DNA from 2 places in the Priestia sp. 3CA3 genome. Region 2 is predicted to be linked to the other one. Evidence: a T-box and tRNA genes for the amino acid it is inferred to sense, from the RefSeq annotation. Region 2 holds a T-box; the other holds one or more tRNA genes.

Region 1 (11,203 bases), on a different contig from region 2:
CATTACACGTTCCGTAGTGAACAGGATTTATAACGTCAACTGGCACTCCTTTTTCTTCACCTAGCTTCTTAAGCTGCGGCAGCAAGTAGCGCACTTGAGGTCCTAATAACAGTACATCTGCTTGATCAATATGATTGCGAACAGAGTCACCAGGAACTGCCCAAATTTTATACTCCGTGCTTTGGTCCTGAGCACTTTTTTCCATTTTTGTTACTAGTAAACTTGTAGACATTCCAGCTGCACAACATAATAGAATATTCATCTGTCATTCCCCCGTTTTTTTATTTTGCTATCTGTTTTGTTGATAGTTTTATCTTAAAATAAAAGCGCTTACATTTATACACAACCTTTTTCCGTTAGTAACGGAAAAATTATGTTTGAACATTCAGACAAAAGAAGAAGCCCCTCTCTTGGACTTCTTTTATCTAATATTTTTCATAAATACCTCTATAAACTCCTCATAATCCTTGCACTTTACTAAGCGCTGCACGACCTGCTTGTCATCCACAACGCGAACCAACAAACTGTACATCTTCTGCAAATCGCCTTGATTATTCGCTTTTACACTTAAAAGACAAATAAATTGCACAAGATTTCCTTCCCACATAATCGGTTTTTTTAACGTGCAAATGGCCCAAAACGTCGTATCGGTTTGAGGAACCATAGGATGCGGAATCGCAACGAGATTGCCAAAACTTGTTGGGGATGCAGCTTCTCTTTCAAAAACAGATTCTATAAATTGAAAAGGAACTAGTCCTAGATGAGTTAATTTCTCTCCTAAAAAATGAAGCACTTCTTCTCTTGTTTGAAATTCTTGCTGTAAATATACTAATTCTTTTTTCGTGTATTCTAACGAAGACTGCGGTTTATTCTTCATTAAACATTCAATTTTTTTAAAATCATTGTTTCCTAGAATTGTACTTACTTGTACTACAGGAACAGGAAGATCCTCTGGAATTGGAATGGTACTAACAATAAAATCTAAAGAGTGCAGCGACATTTGGTGAAGCTTATAATACTGAGTTGTTCCTAAAATAGTAAGATTTAATCCAAACGTAGCCTGCAGCTTATATGATAATAGCTTGGCACTCCCTACTCCCGATGCGCATACAATCAAACAGCGCTTAGGCTGATTGATAATTTTCCGACGTTCAATGGCCCCTCCAATATGTAAAGCTAAATAGCCAATTTCCGTTTCATGCATGTCAATTTCAAGGCGATTTTTTAAAACCTTCCCGGCAATAATTCCAGCTTCAAAAGCAAGAGGGTAATGACTCTTAATTCCTTCGAGCATCGGGTTTCGCAGATTCATTCCATATTTATAGCGGTTGATAGCCGGTTTCAAATGCAAACTCATGCCAAGAATCAACTCTGAATCTTCACTAATTCCTAAATGAAGCTCTTTTTCAATTGCTTCTAATATAGCCGCTGTTAATTCATAAATATCTGCGGCAATAAACTGCTTCACTTCTTTGTCTTCATGATTGCTACTGTTGAGCATTTTTGTACCTAGCAAATGAATGGCGATATACGCTGTTTCTGATTTCGGAAAACGAATCTTGAATGCCTTTTCAATTTCCCTCACAATTTCAGCTGCTACTTCATATTCTTTATGCTCCATAATTTCAAGCAAGTCTTCTGAATACAAAGAGATAAAATTTTCTTCTTGTATTCGCTTACAAGCTATTGCTAAATGAATGATTAAATTATTTAATCCAATATCTGAAACCATAATATTGTATCGTTTTATTTGATTTAAAATGTGGGCTTTAATCGTTAAGATTGATTCTTGGGGCAGGATGGATATTTCATTGTATACCATATCTACTTCTTTATCTTTTCGGTTAAATATGTACTCAGACATACAAAATCTCATTTTCATTTCGTCCCCTTTAGCTTTCAAGCCATAGTTAGGACGTTTTTCTAAAAGAATATCATACTTACACAGCTGTTTTTTAACATCTCTTAAATCGTTTTGAACCGTTGATTTGCTAATATATAACTCGTCTGCTAAATCTTCGAGCTTCAAATATCCGTCTGCTAGCAGCAGTCTTTTAATTAAATAATGCACGCGGTCATCAGGAACGGTTGGAATAGAAGTTGAATCAAATAATTGATTAGCCGAAAGTTCTTTTAATAGCTGATGAAATTGTTTTTCATCTAAAACGCTAAGTTCATATCCCGTCCCTCGAGCTGATTTAATTTTGGCCCCGTACTGAGACAAAATGTCATCTAACTGTTTTATATCCGTTCGAATAGTTCTAGAAGATACCTGATTTACTGTTGCTAAATATTCGCTTGTAACGGTTGATAATGTAGACTGTACGGACATTAGTTCTCTTAATATGACGATCATTCTTGAATTAAGCATGTTTGTTTCTCTCCATTCTCAGAAGATTTCCCCTTTATAAAATAAATTAAAAGAGCTGGTTATTTTAAACAAAAGCAAAAAATACCTAAACAGCAACAAACAGAAACTACCTTTTCTGTCCTTGCAGCTTAGGTTTTGCCTGCTTCATCAGTAACAACCCTAAAACAATAGGAATAAATGTCTTTATTTGTAATCTATCATTCTTTCTGTTTTTTTTCAATTTCCATTAAAGCGTTAGGCTTAGTGGCATTAATGAAATTTATGGGGTCTGTTCATACCGGTGTAGCCCCAATACAAACGTACGAATTAAAAAATCTAGTGTCTCATCAGTACTCAACGGCATTCCAAATCCCCCTTTTTGCTCCAAAGAAGAAAATCCATGTAAAATGCTGCGGAGACTTCTAACAGCATGAAGGGCTTCACTTTCCGGAAGATGATACGGTTTTAACACCTCCAGCACTAAAAATACGATGTTATCAGATGCTTTTTGTACTTCTTCATCCTGTATCGTTGGTGCCACCGTTGCCGTTGCTTCGTATATTCCGGGAGACTTTCTTACAAATGAAACGTACGCTTTACTTAGCTGATAAACAGCGTCTTCTGCAGAAGCATGTTCAACAGCACTTTTTAGAAGATAGTGTAGCTGCTGCAGTCCGCTTAAAGCCAGTTCTTTGCGCAGCTCTTCTAACCCTTTTATATGATTATACAAAGACGGAGGGCGAACATCTAATTCTTTGGCTAATGAAGCAATTGTAACAGCATAAAACCCTTCACGATTGGCCAAATTTTCACCTGTTTGAATAACCTTTTTGAAATCTAGTCCTTGTCGTGGCGACATCCCTTCATCTCCTCTTTTCTATTTTTACTTTTGCTTGTTGTATTGCTTTTTCCATCATTTTTAGCGGTTGAGAAAGCATTCTTCCGTGTCCAACAGCAAGAAGTGACGGGTTTAATTCATATAGCTTTTCTGCACTTTTAAGCGCTAGCTCTTTGCTCCACGTTCCAAAGGCAGGAAACGGAAACAGCGGTTTTAACTGACCTGATACGGCAACTCCTCCCCGCACTTGGAAAGAATCTCCCGCAATTAATGCGTTTGTTCTCTGGTCTAAAAAAGACATAGACCCAGGTGTATGTCCAGGTGTAAAAATAGGAGCAAGTGAGCCTATATAAGACTCTTCTTCGATGAAATGATCAATTTTAGTTGAAATCTTTCCTAGTTTTGGTATTCCTCCACGGATTGGGTTTTGAGGTTCTTTAGAATTGAGTGCAAAGTCTCCTGAAAATAATCGATAATCTCTTTGCGACATATAAACAGAAGCATTCGGCAAACTTTTCTTCAAATTATCAATTGCTCCGATGTGATCTTCATGAGTATGAGTAAAAACAATTCGAGTAATCGGTTTTCCAATTTGATCTGCAGCTTTCAAAATACCTGACGCGCTGTAAGGAAAAGCCGCATCAATTAACGTAAGACTGTCTTTCTCTTCGACTAAATAACAATTCACTGGAAAAAATCGAGGCAAAAACGTCAATTGATACAACATTTTCTCACGAACTATTCTCATTTCCTCATCCCCTATTATCAAAATAAAAACTAATGATATTAGTTTTTATTTTAACTAATACCATTAGTTTTATCAATCATATATTGGAAAAAACAAAAAAGAGTGTGAGACATAACGAAATCGAGTGAATTTAAAGACAAACAAATGGAATAAAGGAGCTCGTATAGATCACTTGTTACACCGTCCCCACAAAAAAATCCGAACGCGGCTGATTCTTGATAGAGAATAACCGCGTTCGGATCTTACTTTAACTAAACTACTTTTGCCCTAATTAAACGTCTTTTCTTTCTCCCCTAGCAGCCACTACAATCGCACTGCCTTTCTTTAACTCTTCTTCATATTTTTTAGTTTCGTCTTTTGATAAGCCTAGCGAAGCCATTTTTGTTCGAAGCTCATCTTCTCTTGTTAAAAATAAACTCGCTGCTGAATGTAAAGGACCTTCTTCAGACAGTCGAATAATATTTGTGTCCGTGACTTCTGTTAAATTTTTAGAATTTTCCTTGTCATAGGTAAACACGTATACTTCATTTTTCTCAAAACCTTTATCTGCAAATTGATTAACTGCTTCGTTAATATTCGCTCCGTTTTCTACTACTTCAACATGTTTCATTATTTATAACCTCCTGTTTCTATCGCACATCTTTCTTTTATACTTAGTAAAAGAATGAACTTCTTACTACTATATATACCCGTTTTCAGAAAGGAAAACCCGCATTTAGCGCTTTACGGAGAGTTTGAATATCATTCCATATTATCCTTTAATTGTATTTACATCTCTTTTGATTAACGTATCTAAAACAATCATTCAGCTTATTTTCAGCTACCATTCATAAAAAATTCATCTGCATTGCTTATTATAATAAAGAAAAAAGGCGCTAATCAGGTACTTTCTACGCATAATGAATGTCTGTGTCAGAGTAAGCCGGATATGAATGCAACCATTCATATCCGGTTTTTTATATGAAAGAACTTCTAACAACATCCTGTCCTTGCACCTTATAACATACTATAATTCTCCGTATTAACTAAAAATTCAGGTTATATAGGAGGTTACAAATGAACAGCCATCCACAGCCACAGTTAAAAAAAGAGTTAAAGATCCGGCATATCACCATGATTTCTCTTGGAGGAATTATTGGCGCTGGATTGTTTATTGGAAGCGGATCACTCATTAACACCGCTGGACCCGGCTCTATTTTTTCGTACGCATTTGCTGGTTTACTCGTTATTTTAGTCATGCGAATGCTTGGAGAAATGTCTACTGCAAATCCTTCCAGCGGTTCGTTTTCCACTTATGCAAAAGAGGCATTAGGCCCTTGGGCCGGCTACACAATTGGCTGGCTCTACTGGTTTTTCTGGGTTATCGTTATTGCTGTTGAAGCCATTGCAGGTGCAAATATTATTCAATACTGGTTCCCGTCTTTACCGTCTTGGGGAGTTAGTCTGACTCTTACTTTTTTATTAACGATGACCAATCTGTACTCTGTTAAATCTTTCGGAGAATTTGAATATTGGTTTTCTCTCATTAAAGTTGTCAGTATCGTTCTTTTTTTACTTTTAGGTATTGCTATTATTTGTGGATTCATTCCAGGAATTGATTCTCCCGGCACTTCCAATCTTTTGCATAAAGGCGGCTTTTTACCGAATGGAATTAGCTCTGTATTTTTAGGAATCGCCCTTGTCATGTTCTCCTTTATGGGAACAGAAATTGTTGCAACCGCGGCAGGTGAATCTTCTCAACCTGAAAAAGCCATTACCATTGCGACCAATACCGTTATTTATCGTATTTTATTTTTCTATTTAGGATCTATTTTTATTTTAGTAACCGTTCTTCCGTGGAATTCATCAAGCCTAATGAAAAGCCCATTTGTCTCTATTCTTGAATTAGTAAACATACCGGCCGCCGCTCAAATTATGAACTTTATTATTTTAACAGCTGTCCTTTCTTGTCTGAATTCTGGTTTGTATACAAGCTCTCGTATGCTGTTTTCCATGTCTCAAAATGGTAATGCGCCAAAAAGCTTTTCAAAATTAAATAAAAAAGGCGTACCGGTTAGCGCGATATTAGCATGTACAGTTATTTCGTACATCAGCGTCATCTTTAACTATATTTCGCCAGATAAAATCTTTTTGTTCTTAGTGAATGCATCAGGCGGCGTAGCCCTTCTTGTGTACCTCGTTATTGCATTTTCACAAATTAAAATGAGAAAAAAATATGAAAAAGAAAACCCTGAAGCATTAAAAATTAAAATGTGGTTGTTTCCTTACTTAACTTACGCTACAATCCTTGCCATCACTAGTATCTTTATTGCCATGGCATTTATTGATTCATTGCGTTCGCAGTTCTTTTTAACTCTTTTAATTGCTTTACTCGTCGTAGGTTCGTTTTTCACTTTGACTAACATACTTTTGTCCCAGCCTCTTTTATTTAATCCGATAAATCTCCTACAATTTTTGTTCCGTGTAATTCAGTCGCCTGTGTGTCTTTTATAACCCGATCTGCGTTGCCTTCATGAATTCCTCCGCCGGGCAAAATAATAAGACGGTCATTGGCGTATGTGATCAGTTCTCGGATCACCTGCAAGTTTTGCAAAGCAGACCCTTTCCCACCTTTGGTCAAAATGCGGTCTGCTCCCATTTCACTAAGTATATCAATGGCTTTGTATTTATCTTTAATCTCATCAAATGCCATATGAAACGTAACGCTTAAAGGACGAGCTTCTGCTATTAATTCTTTAGTGCGTCCGTGATCGATTTCATTTTTTTCTGTTAATATGCCGAATACTACTCCGTTTACTCCAAGGTCTTTACATGCTTTAACGTCTTTTTTCATAATTTGAAATTCTGCTTCCCAATATACAAAGTTCCCGCTTCTTGGGCGAATAATCACGTTGATATCTGTATCAAGATGTTCACTTGCATGTTGAATGGTGCCGTAACTTGGCGTAGTGCCTCCTTGACTGAGATTGTCACATAATTCAATGCGGTCTGCTCCTAGCTTTTCGGCTTTTTTTGCCTGCTCATACCCTTCTACACACGCTTCTTTTATGTACTTCATACTTTCAACTCCTTTATTGGCTGTATAAATAAAGCCCATCTTTAAAAAGATGGACTTTCCTTTATTATTTAATCGCTTTATGAACTTTTAATTTCTTTCCTTTAATTGTTTTGTTTTTCATTGCTTGCAACACTTTGGGACCTTTTCCATTCAGAATCTCTACATACGAGACATTTTCTTGAATGGTAATAATTCCAATATCGTCTGCGGTTACTCCGTCTAATTTTGCGATTGTTCCTACAAAATCGACCGCTCGAATTTTCTTTTTCTTTCCGCCGTTAAAGTACAGCTTCATAATGTCTTTATTTAATGACTCGCTTTTATCTTTTTTAACTTCTGGACGCTCATTAATTTTTTCATTAAAAGCGAATGCTGCCTGCTGTACTTCTTCTTTAGAAGGAGGAGTAGATACTGGAATCGAAAAACCAATATATTCTTCAATTTCCGATAGCATTCTCTCTTCATAAGGCGTTACAAATGTGATAGCCTTCCCTTTTTTACCGGCACGTCCCGTTCTTCCCGTACGGTGAACGTAGCTTTCTTTTTCCAAAGGAAGGTCATAGTTAATAACGTGCGTGATATTATCAATATCAATTCCTCTCGCAGCTACATCTGTTGCTACTAAATAGCGGAATTTCCCTTTTTTGAAATCATTCATAACCTCAAAACGGTCTTCTTGCACCATTGCCCCATGAATTTTATCACAAGGATATCCAAGATCATCTAAATCATCTAACAGCGTATTTACCTGCTCTTGCGTGCGGCAAAAAATGATGCAGCTGTCTGGATTTTCTACTGTAGTTACGTCTTTCAGCAGTTCAAATTTACGTTCATTTTGTACTGTTATAACAGAATGGTCAATCGTGCTTGTTGTTAATCCGTTCGCTTTGATTTCAACATCAACCGGCTTCTTCATATATTTGCGAGACAGCTCTTCAATATCTTCAGGAAGCGTAGCCGAGAAAAGCATCGTTACACGCTCACTAGGAAGATGTTGAATAATTGCTTCCACTTGATCAATAAAACCCATATTTAGCATTTCGTCTGCTTCATCAATAACCAAATAACGAATTTTCTCTAATGCAAGCGTTTCTTTTTCTATATGATCAAGCACTCGTCCAGGCGTTCCCACGACAATATGTGTTTTTTGCTTTAATTCTACTTTTTGCTTGGCAAATGGTGATTTTCCATAGACAGCTGCTGCTTTAATTCTCTTAAAACGGCCGATATTGGTAATATCTTCTTTTACCTGTGCAGCCAGCTCTCGTGTAGGCGTTAACACTAAGGCCTGGGGCTTATTTTCTTCCCAATTAACTAATTCACACAGTGGAATGCCAAAGGAAGCCGTTTTTCCACTTCCTGTTTGAGACTTCACGACAACATCTCTTTCTTCTAGCGCGATGGGAAGCACCTTGCTTTGTACTTCCGTAGGATGATTGTATTGCAGGCTAGAAAGTGCCTTAGCTACCTTGTCACTAAGACCGTATTGACTAAAACTTCTTTGATTCATTTTGTACCCTCATTTATTTTAAATTAGTGATTATCTTTATCATGACCTGATGCACTATGTTTCATTATACTTTAATTCTTCTATGCGCGCTCAAGATTTAATATAGCATTGGTTTGTTAAGCCAAAGAGAAAAGCCGCTCTCTTATTAATAAGAAAACGGCTTTGGTATGAGCGATGAGGGATTCGAACCCCCGACCCCATCCCTGTCAAGGATGTATTCTCCCACTGAACTAATCGCTCGTAATATGTATTGACTATATTATAGAAAGAGTTATCCAATTTTGTCAACTATTTTTCCACAGTCCCCAAGTTGGAAGAACCGTCTTTACTTTTGATAAACTAAAAACATGCCATAAAGGAGCATGACGGGATGAAAGCACACGCTGAATTTTATTTTGATTTTGTCTGTCCACTATGTTTTCTAGCCACTAATCCTTTAAGAGAAGTCAGTAAAGAACAAAAAGCTGAGATTGAAAGAATTTACTTCCAAAGAAACCATTGAAAAAACGCTGTTACATGAATATTCTGCTAAGCTTAAAGACAAAGAGAAATGATTCACTAAGAGGTGTATTTGATGAATATTAATTATTATTTTAGTCGGTTTTTAGCTAAGAAACCGGATAGTCCAACGTATGAAAACTTAGCTGCTTTACAGAACAAGCATATGCTTCATGTTCCGTTTGAGAACTTAGACGTTTTGTCTCAAACTCCTATTATCATTGATTTAGAACGGATCTTTCAAAAAGTAATTGTAAATTTGCGCGGAGGATTTTGCTACGAATTAAACGGTTTATTTGGCTGGCTGTTAAAAGAAAGCGGTTATGAAGTCTCGTACGTTTCAGCTACCGTCAAAAAACCCGATGGCACGTGGACCATTGAAGGAAGTCACGCTACAAACCTTGTGACGGTTAAAAATCAGTCTTATATCGTAGACGTTGGATTTGGAGATTCTGTTCGCAAGCCAATGCCTTTAAATGGCGAAGTAGTAAGAGATGTAAGCGGCTCTTATCGTATGACAAACGTTGCTGAGCATATGTATGATTTGCAGCGATGGGAAGATGATGTATGGAAAACGCTGTACCGTGTGTCTACGCTTCCTAAGAAACTGACAGACTTTACTCCCATGTGTGAGTTCAATCAAACGTCAGCTGATTCTCCGTTTGTACACAAACGCCTTGTTACGATCGCAACACCTACAGGGCGAATTACCCTCTCTGGTGAAACACTAACTGTAACAGACAGCGGAAAAAAGACGAAAAGAAACGTTTCAGAAGAAGAAGTTCCTGATATTTTGCAAAATCATTTTTATATTATTAAAGGGTTTTATTAATATGTCCTTACACAAAAAACCGGCCTCTTATGGGGTCGGTTTTTGTATAGGAGTAATCATCCTGTTTTCTACAGGCGACTTTAAAATAATTGAGGTATTCACATTTCCATAAGGAATCAGTTCATCCACGAGCATTCTAAGTCCATCCATTCCAGACACGGCTGCTTTGATAAAATAAGAAACCGGTCCCGTTACGCGATGACATTCAAGCACATCTTCATTTTGCTCAATAAAGTCTTCAAATTCCTCTGGTTTTCTTTTTAATTCGCTTACTTGAATAAACAGCTGTGTATCTCTCCCTAAAGCTTTCGGAGACACCGTAGCGCTGAAACGCTGTATCACTCCTCGTTCCTGAAGGCGCTGCAGCCTTTCTGATACGCTCGGACGGCTAAGAGCCAGCTTTTTTGATAAATCACTAATCGTCATACGCCCGTCTCTTTGCAAAATAGACAATAATTGTGCATCGATTTGATCCATACAAACCTTTCCTTTCAAAATGAATATAATAAATAAAATCTTTATTCAAGTTGATAACAGAACAAGTATTATTTCCTTCATTTATACATGTGTTTTCTTTATTTAATATCCTATCATTAAAGTAGATAATTGAAAATGAAAATTCCGAAAAAACAAACAAAGGGGTTTATTTATGAAAAAAGTTTTATGGATTATTCTTGGATGTACGATTGCAAGTATTGGTGTTCTTATCTTGCGGCACTCTCACGTAGTGACGGGGGGAACAGCTGGTCTGTCTCTTAGCTTGTCATATGCCCTTCCTTTGTCGTTTGCGGTGATTTTTTTTCTCATTAATATTCCTTTTTATCTCTTTTCCTTCTTTCAAATGGGATGGAAATTTACCGTCACAACTATAGGATCAGTGTCTTTGCTATCACTTCTCACTTCACTCGATCACTTGCTTCCTGCTTTTACACTTCCCAGTCTGATGGGTGCTGTTACGGGCGGACTAATTGCCGGTCTTGGCTTATCCATTTTATTTATGAACGGAGCTTCTCTTGGGGGTGCTAATATTCTAGCGTTATTCGCGCAGCGAAAATTCGGTTGGGATCCTGGAAAAGTGAATTTTTCATTTGATTTCCTCGTCGTGCTGTCGAGCATGTATTCAATTGGATTTTCAAAAGGAATTTTCTCTGTTATGTCCATTGCGATTACAGGGTTTGTCATCAGCTATTTCAAACAAAAAATTGCTTTACACAATCAATCGACACCCACTGCTGCCACACAGCCTTTAGATAATGTACTCTCTAAATAAAAAACACGATTTAGCTGTGACTAAATCGTGTTTTTCGTTTAAAGCTTTTCTACTTTTATAAAATCAAATTGGGCCTCATATCCTTCTCCTTGAGGACTA
Region 2 (11,203 bases):
AGTGAAAAAAGAGGCACCAATCGAGGAAGAAAGAGAAGACAACGTGATTGAGCTCTTTCAGCTTCGTCAAGAGCAAGAAAGCTTCGAAGAATCGCAAGCTAGTGAATTAAATACGTATGCTGACGTTCAACAAGAGGCTGAGCAAGAAAAGGAAAAGATTATTGTTGAATTTCGGAAAGAAGAAAATGAAAGCGGCCGAAATGAAAACGCCCTTTATTTAACAAAGCTCTTTTCGCGGGAAGAAGAAGCTTTTTCAACGTGGAAGCTTTGTATTGTTCAAGACGGAGATTCGCTTGATACGATAGCAAACCGCTATAATACGAATGTACAAAACATTTTACGAGTGAATAATTTAGGAGATGAATATGAGCTGGAAGAAGGAAGCATCTTAAATATTCCCGTTCGTTAAAGTCGGAAAGAAAACAGTTTTGACGCATATAATGTCTTAACTGTTTTCTTTATTTTTTACGAGGAAGGAGAATATAGATGCAGCGGACAGTAGCAGACTACAAAGTATTGTTAAAAGAATATGACTTAGATGTTGACTTTATCGAAGACCACGGAAAAGTAAAAAAAGTCTATACAAAAACTGGCGTATTTGCGCTTAAAGAAATGGCGAATCATCAAGAGCGAAATCAGAACTTCATTCAAAAGTTGCAGAACGTGTATCAAAAAGGGTGGATGGGCTTTGTCCCTATTTATCAAACGAAGCGTTCTCAGCCCATTGTTTCAGATGAAAGCGGCTCGTATTACTTAATGCCGTGGCTCCCAAATAACCCAACCGAAGAGCGTGATATTCGATATCATAAATTATTTCAAGAGCTTGCTAAGCTTCACGGTGCTTCGGCGCAGGAAGTAGAAGTAAAAAAAGAAGATATAGAAAATCATTATACATCGATGAAAGAAACGTGGGAAAAACGTCAGGAAGAGCTGAAGCAGTACGTAGTAGAATGCGAGAAGAAAGTGTATATGTCCCCGTTTGAATTGCATTACTGTACATTTTATTATGAAATGACAAGAGCGCTTGAGTTTGGTTTTGGAAAGCTCGATCAGTGGAACGATGAAATGGAAGAAAAGGAAAAGATCCGGCTGGTTACGTCTCATGGAAAGCTATCGGCTAAACATTTTATCTATGACGAACGGGGAAATGGTTTTTTTATTAACTTTGAACATGCAAAAGATGCTTCACCGATTTATGATTTGGTCTCATTTTATTTTCGTACTCTTCGCACGTACCCAGTAACTACCTATGACAGCTATGAGTGGTTTAGTACGTATGAAAAACATTTTGCTCTCAGAGAAGAGGAAAGACTGCTTTTGCACAGTTATTTAGCGTTTCCAGAACCCTTGTATCAGTGTATCGTTCAATATAGGCAGCATAAAGAAAGTAAAACGGAGCTTGAACATATGCAGTCATTTATTCGAGCATACTGGCTGACGAAAAACATTGAACAGCTCAATATTAAAATATTTGAAGTAGATCAGCAAAAAAAAATGGCAGCGGAAGCAGCTGCACAAGCCCAAGCGAACGAATAGCGCTTGGGTTTTTAAATCCAGTCCGAATATAAAGCAACCGCTAGTATGGCAAGAAGTGCCAACAACAGTACATCAAAGGTTGTGGGGAAGAATAGTGTACGTATACCTTGAAAAATTGTTAAAGGAACAATAAACTGTCCACAAGCCGCTCCTGCTGTTTTGAGCCACCGCTGCAGCTGATACGAATTTACATTTATTCGTTTCTTCATTTGTACATGCCCCTTTCAATCCACGTGCCCAGGTTAAAGTAAGTATATGAAAAAAGAAAGAAATGGTGCCATTTTTTTGAGCGGACTTTTCATTTTATTTCCAAAATTAGCGAGTGAATGAAAAAATAAAGAGCAGAACAAAAAAATTATGAATATAATCATAAAAAAATGGAGAAGATTATTGACGATTCAACATTTTTTCATATAGTATAATTAAGAGAAATTCATACATAAATACAGTGAATAGGAAGAGTACGGGATGTTCGTCTTTCAGAGAGAGAAATCAGCTGCTGTGAGATTTCTTAAGAATGTGCACTCGGAATGTCGCCTATGAGTAGCTTTTTTGAACAGCTGCATAGCTCAGTAGAAAAAGCCGGTTAATCAACCGTTATGAAATGAAGTGTATAGGCTTATCAAACGGGATACGTCTATAAAAAAAGGTGGTACCGCGAAATCAACTCCTTTCGTCCTTTTATTAGGAAAGGAGTTTTTTTATGTTTATAAAAGCTTTACACAGTTTCTAAAGACTGAAACTTTATATTATGGAGGTATACATTATGTCTGAAAAAGAAGTGACTCTTCCAACGAAGTATGATCCAAAAGCCGTTGAAGAAAATCGTTATCAGTATTGGTTAGACGGGAAGTTTTTTGAAGCAACAAATGACCCTGAAAAAGAGCCATATACAATTGTAATTCCACCCCCAAACGTAACGGGCAAGCTGCATTTAGGCCACGCTTGGGATACAACGTTACAAGACATCTTAACGCGTATGAAGCGCATGCAAGGCTATGACGTTTTATGGCTTCCTGGCATGGACCATGCGGGGATTGCAACGCAGGCAAAAGTAGAAGAAAAGCTTCGCAGCGAAGGGAAAAGCCGCTACGATCTAGGCCGCGAAAATTTTGTAGCCGAAACGTGGAAATGGAAAGAAGAATATGCAAGCTTTATTCGCCAGCAGTGGTCGAAGCTAGGACTTGGCTTAGACTATTCACGCGAGCGCTTCACGCTTGATGAAGGCCTTTCTAAAGCAGTGCGCGAAGTATTCGTAACGCTTTACAAAAAAGGGTTAATCTATCGCGGAGAATATATTATTAACTGGGATCCAGCTACAAAAACAGCTCTTTCAGACATCGAGGTTATTTACAAAGATGTACAAGGTGCGTTTTATCATATGCGCTATCCGTTGGCAGATGGTTCTGGACATATTGAAATCGCAACAACTCGTCCTGAAACAATGCTAGGAGATACGGCTGTAGCTGTTCACCCTGAAGATGATCGCTATAAGCACTTAATCGGCAAAAAGGTTGTCCTTCCGATTGTAGGTCGTGAAATTCCAATCGTAGGCGATGATTATGTAGATATGGAATTTGGTTCTGGTGCGGTAAAAATTACGCCTGCTCATGACCCGAACGATTTTGAAATTGGAAACCGTCATAATTTAGAGCGTATTTTAGTGATGAATCAAGATGGCACGATGAATGACAAAGCAGGTAAATATGAAGGAATGGATCGTTTTGCTTGCCGTAAGCAAATTGTTAAAGACCTTCAAGAAGACGGCGTATTGTTCAACATTGAAGACCACATGCATTCAGTAGGTCACAGTGAACGAAGCGGTGCCGTTGTTGAACCTTATTTATCAACTCAGTGGTTTGTAAAAATGCAGCCGTTAGCAGATAAAGCAGTAGATCTTCAAAAACAAGAAGAAAAAGTAAACTTTGTGCCTGATCGTTTTGAAAAGACATACTTACACTGGATGGAAAATATTCGCGACTGGTGTATTTCGCGTCAGCTTTGGTGGGGACATCGCATTCCAGCTTGGTATCATAAAGAAACTGGAGAAGTATACGTAGATCATGAGGCTCCAGCAGATATCGAAAACTGGGAACAGGATTCAGATGTATTAGACACATGGTTCAGTTCAGCGCTATGGCCGTTCTCAACAATGGGCTGGCCGGATGTGGATGCAGCTGATTTCAAACGCTACTACCCAACAAATGTGCTTGTAACGGGCTACGACATTATTTTCTTCTGGGTATCTCGTATGATTTTCCAAGGTCTTGAATTTACGGGTAAACGTCCGTTTGACGATGTACTTATTCACGGTCTTGTACGAGATGCTGAAGGTCGTAAGATGAGTAAATCACTTGGTAACGGCGTAGATCCAATGGAAGTAATCGAGAAATACGGTGCAGATTCTCTTCGCTATTTCTTATCTACAGGAAGCTCACCGGGACAAGATTTACGCTTCAGCTTTGAAAAAGTCGAAGCGACGTGGAACTTTGCAAATAAAATTTGGAATGCTTCTCGTTTTGCATTAATGAACATGGACGGCATCACATTTGAAGAGCTTGATTTATCAGGCGAAAAGTCAGTTGCGGATAAATGGATTTTAACGCGCTTAAATGAAACGATTGAGCACGTAACAAAATTAGCTGACAAATATGAATTTGGTGAAGTTGGACGCATTCTTTATAACTTTATTTGGGATGACTTCTGCGATTGGTACATTGAAATGGCTAAACTTCCTCTTTACGGAGAAGATGAAGCAGCTAAAAAGACCACTCGCTCAATTTTAGCTTATGTACTTGATAACACAATGCGACTTTTACATCCATTCATGCCGTTTATTACTGAAGAAATTTGGCAAAGCTTGCCGCATGAAGGTGAATCAATTACAGTAGCTAAATGGCCGGAAGTACGCGCTGAGCTTTCGGATAAAGAAGCTGCTAACGATATGCGTTTACTTGTAGATATTATCCGTGCTGTTCGTAACATTCGTGCTGAAGTGAACACGCCGATGAGCAAACAAGTAAAATTATTTATTAAAGCTAAAGATGAAAATATTCAAAGTCAGCTTGAAAAGAATCGTGCGTATGTAGAACGTTTCTGTAATCCAAGTGAGCTTGTGATTTCAACCGATGTTTCATTAGATGAAAAAGCGATGACTGCTGTTGTAACAGGCGCAGAATTAATTTTACCTCTTGAAGGTTTAATTAATATCGAAGAAGAAATCGCCCGTTTAGAAAAAGAATACGATAAGTTAAACAAAGAAGTAGAACGTGTACAAAAGAAATTAAACAACCAAGGCTTTATTGCAAAAGCGCCTGCTAAAGTAGTAGAAGAAGAGCGTGCAAAAGAGCAAGATTACGTTGAAAAACGTGAAGCTGTGCAGTCTCGTATTGCTGAATTACGCGGATAATCAATGGGTTAATAAACTAACAGAAAAAGCGTGGCTTGTATAGCGACGCTTTTTCTTTACATAATAATAGCGATGGAAAAGAAAGGTGAATAAAAGATGATAACGACATATGAAGAAGCGCTTGATTGGATTCATAACAGACTTCGCTTTGGAATCAAGCCGGGGTTAGAACGAATGGAATGGATGCTAGAGCAGCTTGATTTTCCGCAGCAAAATATAAATGCTATTCACGTTGCTGGGACGAATGGTAAAGGTTCTACTGTTTCGTATTTGCGAAATATGTTAGAAGAAGCAGGGTATAAAGTTGGAACGTTTACTTCCCCTTATATCGAAACATTTAATGAGCGGATTAGCGTGAATGGACAGCCTATTTCAAATGAAGCAATGACCGCTCTTGTTCAGGAAGTAAAGCCTGTAGTGGAGCGACTAGAACATACGGACTTAGGGTCAGCAACGGAATTTGAAGTGATTACAATCATGGCTTTTCTTTATTTCGGCTATCATGATTCAGTTGACTATGTTGTGTTTGAAACAGGTCTTGGGGGACGATATGATTCAACAAACGTTGTGAATCCTATGGTGAGTATTATTACAAACATTGGATTTGATCACATGGCGATACTAGGTGATACGGTAGAAGAAATTGCAGCAGAAAAAGCGGGGATTATTAAAAAAGAAGTCCCTATTATTACTGGTGCAGAGCAAGTAAAGGCGCTTGACGTCATTACAGAAGAGGCAAATTTGAAGCAGGCTTCGTTATTTGTGTTAGGAAAAGAATTTAAAATTGAAAACTATGAGCCCTTAGCAAATGGAGAAGGCTTTACGTTAAAAACGCCGTATGGTACATTTGAACACTTGCAATTAAATATGCTTGGCTATCATCAAGTTAAAAATGCAGCTTTGGCTGTGATGGCCGTTTGTTATTTAAAAGAAAAGAAAAAGCTTTCTATCTTCAATGAGCAAATGATAAAAGGGATTCAGCATACAAAGTGGAACGGCCGCTTTGAGATAGTAAATGAGCATCCTTTAACGATTATTGACGGGGCTCATAATGCAGAAGGCATTGATAGCTTGTTATCTACTTTACGCCTTCATTATGAAGATCGAAACATTCATTTAATCTTCAGCTGCTTAAATGATAAAAGCGCTGATCGAATGGTCCAAGAACTTGAAACAATCGCTGCAAGTATTACATTTACGTCGTTTGACTTTCCTCGTGCTCGCGCAGCTGGGGAGCTTTATGAGATGAGTACTCATCGTAATAAGCATATGGACGAGGAGTGGAAAAAAGCAATTGCTTACGTAAAGGAAAAGGCGACAGGTGAACAAGACATGGTCGTGATTACAGGGTCTCTGTATTTTATATCAGAAGTGCGAGCCTTTCTTCTCAAATGAGCAGCAGAAGCAGCAAGTGAAATCTTGCTGCTTTTAACATAATGTATGAAAGGGATACAAATAATAAGGAAGCACTAAGTTCAAAGTATTGTCACTTTCACCCCCTAGGTAAGTGATATATAATAAACATGTACATCACTAAATAAGGAGATTGTTAACATGAGTAAGAATAATGAAAAAATTGTACCGAAAAGTAATAAAAACTTTACCGGTATTATTCTTACCTTTTCAGTGATAGCGAATGTTATTATCTTACTGCTATTCTTTTCGAATATTGGCTATCAAGGAAAAGTAAGTTTTGATTTGACTATCTTTCCACGGTTAAATGCTATTTTGAATAGTTTTACGTTTATTTTTTTAGTTGCAGCGTTGATTTCAATCTTTAGAAAAAACATCAATGCTCATAGAGGGTTTATCTTAGCGGCATTCACTTCTACACTGCTCTTTTTAGTTTCATATTTAACGTTCCACTATATCTCAACGGAAACAGCTACGTTTGGTGGAGAAGGAATTGTTCGTCCCATTTACTTCTTTATTTTGATCACACACAGTTTCTTAGCAGCGATTATCGTTCCGCTGGCACTGTTTGCACTTGTGTGGGGCTGGACAATGCAAGTTGAAAAACATAAAAAAATTGTGCGATGGACAATGCCAATCTGGCTTTATGTAAGCCTTACAGGTGTAATTGTCTACTTATTTATGGCTCCTTACTATTAAAAAACGTCTGCTTTTGCAGACGTTTTTTTATGCTGTTTTTGTTTTTTAGTGGTATAATCCTTATTACCTATAAAAGGTGTGTTTTAAGGAAGGAGGCATACAGAATATGACTTTTATGGGTATTAAGATTCAGTTTATTAATGAAGGAGCTGTTTGATACTAATCAATAAAAGAGAGGTGTGGAAATGGATAAACTGTCAAAAGAGAATAAAGGACTTTCTCTCACGCAAGTGATCATACTGGTTATCGTAATAGGTCTTCTAGCAGCTTTTCTCATACCGTTTATTGGCAGCTATTTAAAAGGAAAAGATACATTGCCCCATTCAAAAGAAAATCTACAGTTAGTATTCTATACCCCTGAAATGGAAGGAGTCGTATGAGTATAATTTACCTTTATCTATTCGTTTCAGGTATCACTCTAGGTTCATTTTACAACGTAGCAGGCCTTAGAATTCCTCAGGGAAAATCTATTTTATCTCCAAGATCTCATTGTCCACACTGTTTATACGTTCTTTCTCCACAACAGTTAATCCCCGTAGTCTCCTACATTAAAAATGCAGGAAAATGTAGTATGTGTCGCAAAAAAATCTCCTTCATCTACCCGTTCGTAGAATTTTCGACAGGAAGTTTATTTGTATATGCTTTTTTAAAAGTTAATATGACGTTAGAACTGATTGTCATATTAACTTTTGTTTCTTTTTTAACAATTATCGTTGTCTCAGATATAGCCTATATGATTGTCCCAAATAAGGTGCTGCTTTTCTTTTTGCCTATCTTTCTTCTTGAGCGTCTTTTCATTCCATTAACTTCGTGGAGTGATTCTTTAATGGGAGGAGGAATCGCATTTTTTCTCCTCTTTCTAATCGCATTTCTCAGCAGAGGAGGCCTTGGAGAAGGAGATATTAAATTGTATGGTTTGATTGGTATTGTGCTTGGAGTAAAGCTTGTTTTGCTATCACTTTTTTTAGCTATATTAATAGGCGGAACCGTTAGTATAGGAGCATTATTAATGAAAAAGGCAAAGGTAGGTGTACCAATTCCTTTCGTTCCTTTTATTTTTATAGGGACAATCGCTGCTTATTTTCATGGAAACGAATTGATAGATTGGTATGTTAGCAACTATTTTTATTGAGCTTCAAGTCTTCGACAAAGTTAAAATTTCTGTAACTAAATAGCGAAAACCTTTTGTAACAAGACGACAAATGTCTTGTTATTTTTTTTTTCTTCTATGATAGCATGGAAAAAAGTGTATGTTTTATGTCGGTTTACCTCAGCTTACAACCGGTACTAAGACTACGTTAACTAAAGGCGGTGGGGCAGTGGACAAGCAGGAACGAAAAATTTCAATTAAAATCAATGGTCAATCTAAGGATGAGAAGGAAGAACAAGCGCCGGAAAAAGACGAATTTACGTGGGTTCTTCCGGAACCGGCATCCAAAGATTCTCATGTGGAAGAAAATAAAGTGGTGTTTATTGAAGATGTAAGAAATGAAAAGAAGAAAAAGCCGCGATTACACCCTAAAAATGTTTCGATTAAAACAGTAAACGGCGGTGTGATCAAACGAACGGCTGTGATTGTATTACTAGCAGTCGGAATAGGCAGCGGCATCGGTATGGTTGGTGTGAAAATGATGACAGGAAGCGAACAGCCTGTAGGAAAAGCACAAACAAGTGAGCGAGCGAAAGAAGAAAAAGCTGCTCAAACAGCGTCTGCCACTGAAAGTATTGGTAAAGCTGAAAAGAAAAGAGAACAGGAATCGAAGGATACGTCAGCTGCTGCTTCTACTTTAGACCCTTTTTCCTTTTACATTGTGCAAGCAGGTGCTTTTTCATCAAAAACTGCTGCAAATAAAGCAATGGATAAATGGAAAGAAGAGAACGAAGCAGGCGAGATTTTTTCACCTAAAACCTATTCTCTTGTCGTTGGTGCTGCCACTGGAGAAGAAAAAGCAAAGGCACTTAGTAAAACGTATAAACAACAAGGTAAAGATGTATATGTAAAGTCTTATGAAATTAAGCCCACTAGCGAATTAGGGAAAAAAGATCAAACGGTTATAACAACAGCGCAGCCGTTTATGGCTAATCTCTTAGATCAATCTGTTAAAGCGATTGAGGGAGAGCGGGTAGCCGATATCAAATCTTTGAAAAAAGAGCTGACAAAAGTTCAGAAAGAAGCGTCAAATGAAGACATTAAAACCATGGTGAGCACCCTTCAAAAGGCTGCTGCTTCTCTTTCTTCATATGAAGACAATAAAAGCAGTAAAGACGCTTGGCTTGCTCAGCGATATGTGTTAAAAGCTCTTCAGCAGTATGAAAGCCTTGTAACGTCTTAACAGGTGAGGTAGTGTAATGCTGCCTCACTTGTTTATTGTCATTTAGAGATGAAATTGCTAAAATAACGGTGTGTCCTTCTTTTTTAAAATCAAAATGCAAAGGTGAGATGTATGAAACAAACATTAATTTTAGCCTCAGGCTCTCCTCGTCGAAAAGAATTACTTCAGCAGCTTCACATTCCCTTTACCGTTCACGTTAGTACAATTGAAGAAATCGTCAATCCATCATACACTCCGTCCGAGGTAGTAATGGATTTAGCTAGGCAAAAAGCAGTGGACGTCGCTTCGCATTATAAAGAGGATATGGTCCTAGGCGCCGATACAGTTGTCGTATATGGCAATCGTATTTTAGGAAAGCCAAAAACGAAACAAGAAGCGATTGAAACACTTACGATGCTGTCAGGTCAAAAACATCAGGTGTTAACTGGAGTAGCGTTCGTATCAAATGCAAAAGTTCATACGTTTTATGAACAAACTGATGTAGAGTTTTGGCCGATTGAACAAGATGAAATCGTACAGTACGTAGAGTCAGGAGAGCCTATGGACAAGGCTGGTTCTTATGGAATTCAAGGTCTCGGTGCTGCGCTAGTTAAAAAAATTGAAGGAGACTATTTCTCCGTGGTGGGCTTGCCGCTCTCCCGAACAATACGTGAGCTAAAACAATACGGTTTCGTCTACTAAAAAGGAGTGACGAAATTGGATCAATCATTGCTAATTAAAGATTTTCCTCAAGATGAAAGACCTCGAGAGCGCCTTGTGGCAATGGGTGCTTCTAGTCTTTCTAACCACGAGCTTATTGCTATTTTGCTGCGCACCGGAACCAAAGATGAATCTGTTCTTCAGCTGTCCAATCGCATATTAACGCATTTTGAAGGTCTTCAACTTTTACAGCATGCATCGCTTGATGAAATGATGAATATTAAAGGTATCGGACCTGCAAAAGCGATTCAAATTATAGCGGCTATTGAAATAGGTAAGAGGATTGTACAGCGGAAATCTAGTGAGCGATATACCATTCATGGCCCTGAAGACGGAGCTAATTATGTGATGGAAGAAATGCGCGTGCTGTCCCAAGAGCATTTCGTCTGTTTATACCTCAACACGAAAAATCAAGTTCTCCACAAGCAAACCATTTTTATCGGAAGCCTCAATTCATCTATTGTCCATCCAAGAGAAGTATTTAAAGAAGCCTTTCGTCGTTCAGCTGCATCTCTTATTTGTATTCATAATCATCCCTCCGGCGACCCTACTCCCAGCAGAGAAGATATAGAGGTAACGAAACGCTTAAAAGAGTGCGGATTTATCATAGGAATTGAATTGTTAGATCATTTAATTATCGGAGATCGAAAATATATTAGTTTAAAAGAAAAAGGATACATGTAAGGCTATGCTTTTTAAAATCCTTGGGTTATAATAGTAGTCATGATTTTAAATGACAAGTTCTTTACAATCATTCGTTATTAATAGACAAAGTATGACTTTTTATCATACAATATTTGGCGTTGACATCTATGAAAAAAGTATAGAAAATAAAAAATGTTACTTATGAAATGAAGAAATTGAATTATGGAATTTTTACCTTTGCATTTTGGTAAGAGAAAGGAAGAGACACATGTTTGGAATCGGTACTAGAGACCTTGGAATAGATTTGGGTACTGCAAATACGCTCGTTTATGTAAAAGGAAAAGGAATTGTTGTGCGTGAGCCGTCTGTTGTGGCTTTGCAAACTGATACAAAACAAATCGTTGCGGTAGGTAACGATGCAAAAAATATGATTGGTCGTACACCTGGGAACGTAGTAGCCCTTCGTCCA

The links. A T-box is a leader RNA that pairs with one kind of tRNA and senses whether it is charged. The one in region 2 lies ahead of AC1VNJ_RS01125 (valine--tRNA ligase), so its partner is inferred to be a tRNA-Val.
Region 1: it encodes a tRNA-Val, which carries the amino acid that the T-box ahead of AC1VNJ_RS01125 (valine--tRNA ligase) is inferred to sense. The anticodon was not compared.

What each region holds. Positions count from the first base shown of each region.
Region 1 is NZ_JBXENJ010000003.1:337,935-349,137, forward strand. Features, by position in the region: gene AC1VNJ_RS11050 (PTS sugar transporter subunit IIB) at 1-262, opposite strand, end outside; gene AC1VNJ_RS11055 (BglG family transcription antiterminator) at 422-2,371, opposite strand; gene AC1VNJ_RS11060 (TetR/AcrR family transcriptional regulator) at 2,631-3,209, opposite strand; gene AC1VNJ_RS11065 (MBL fold metallo-hydrolase) at 3,214-3,936, opposite strand; gene AC1VNJ_RS11070 (YflT domain-containing protein) at 4,208-4,546, opposite strand; gene AC1VNJ_RS11075 (amino acid permease) at 4,993-6,429, shown strand; gene AC1VNJ_RS11080 (copper homeostasis protein CutC) at 6,365-6,994, opposite strand; gene AC1VNJ_RS11085 (DEAD/DEAH box helicase) at 7,059-8,504, opposite strand; tRNA gene AC1VNJ_RS11090 (tRNA-Val) at 8,673-8,744, opposite strand; gene AC1VNJ_RS11095 (arylamine N-acetyltransferase family protein) at 9,079-9,834, shown strand; gene AC1VNJ_RS11100 (Lrp/AsnC family transcriptional regulator) at 9,862-10,311, opposite strand; gene AC1VNJ_RS11105 (YitT family protein) at 10,484-11,104, shown strand; gene AC1VNJ_RS11110 (DUF1349 domain-containing protein) at 11,143-11,203, opposite strand, start outside.
Region 2 is NZ_JBXENJ010000001.1:229,320-240,522, forward strand. Features, by position in the region: gene spoVID (stage VI sporulation protein D) at 1-409, shown strand, start outside; gene ysxE (spore coat protein YsxE) at 487-1,536, shown strand; gene AC1VNJ_RS01120 (hypothetical protein) at 1,548-1,745, opposite strand; T-box leader at 1,976-2,220, shown strand; gene AC1VNJ_RS01125 (valine--tRNA ligase) at 2,303-4,945, shown strand; gene AC1VNJ_RS01130 (bifunctional folylpolyglutamate synthase/dihydrofolate synthase) at 5,042-6,340, shown strand; gene AC1VNJ_RS01135 (DUF420 domain-containing protein) at 6,500-7,057, shown strand; gene AC1VNJ_RS01140 (ATP synthase subunit B family protein) at 7,243-7,437, shown strand; gene AC1VNJ_RS01145 (prepilin peptidase) at 7,434-8,189, shown strand; gene AC1VNJ_RS01150 (SPOR domain-containing protein) at 8,308-9,390, shown strand; gene AC1VNJ_RS01155 (Maf family protein) at 9,502-10,071, shown strand; gene radC (RadC family protein) at 10,087-10,773, shown strand; gene AC1VNJ_RS01165 (rod shape-determining protein) at 11,003-11,203, shown strand, end outside.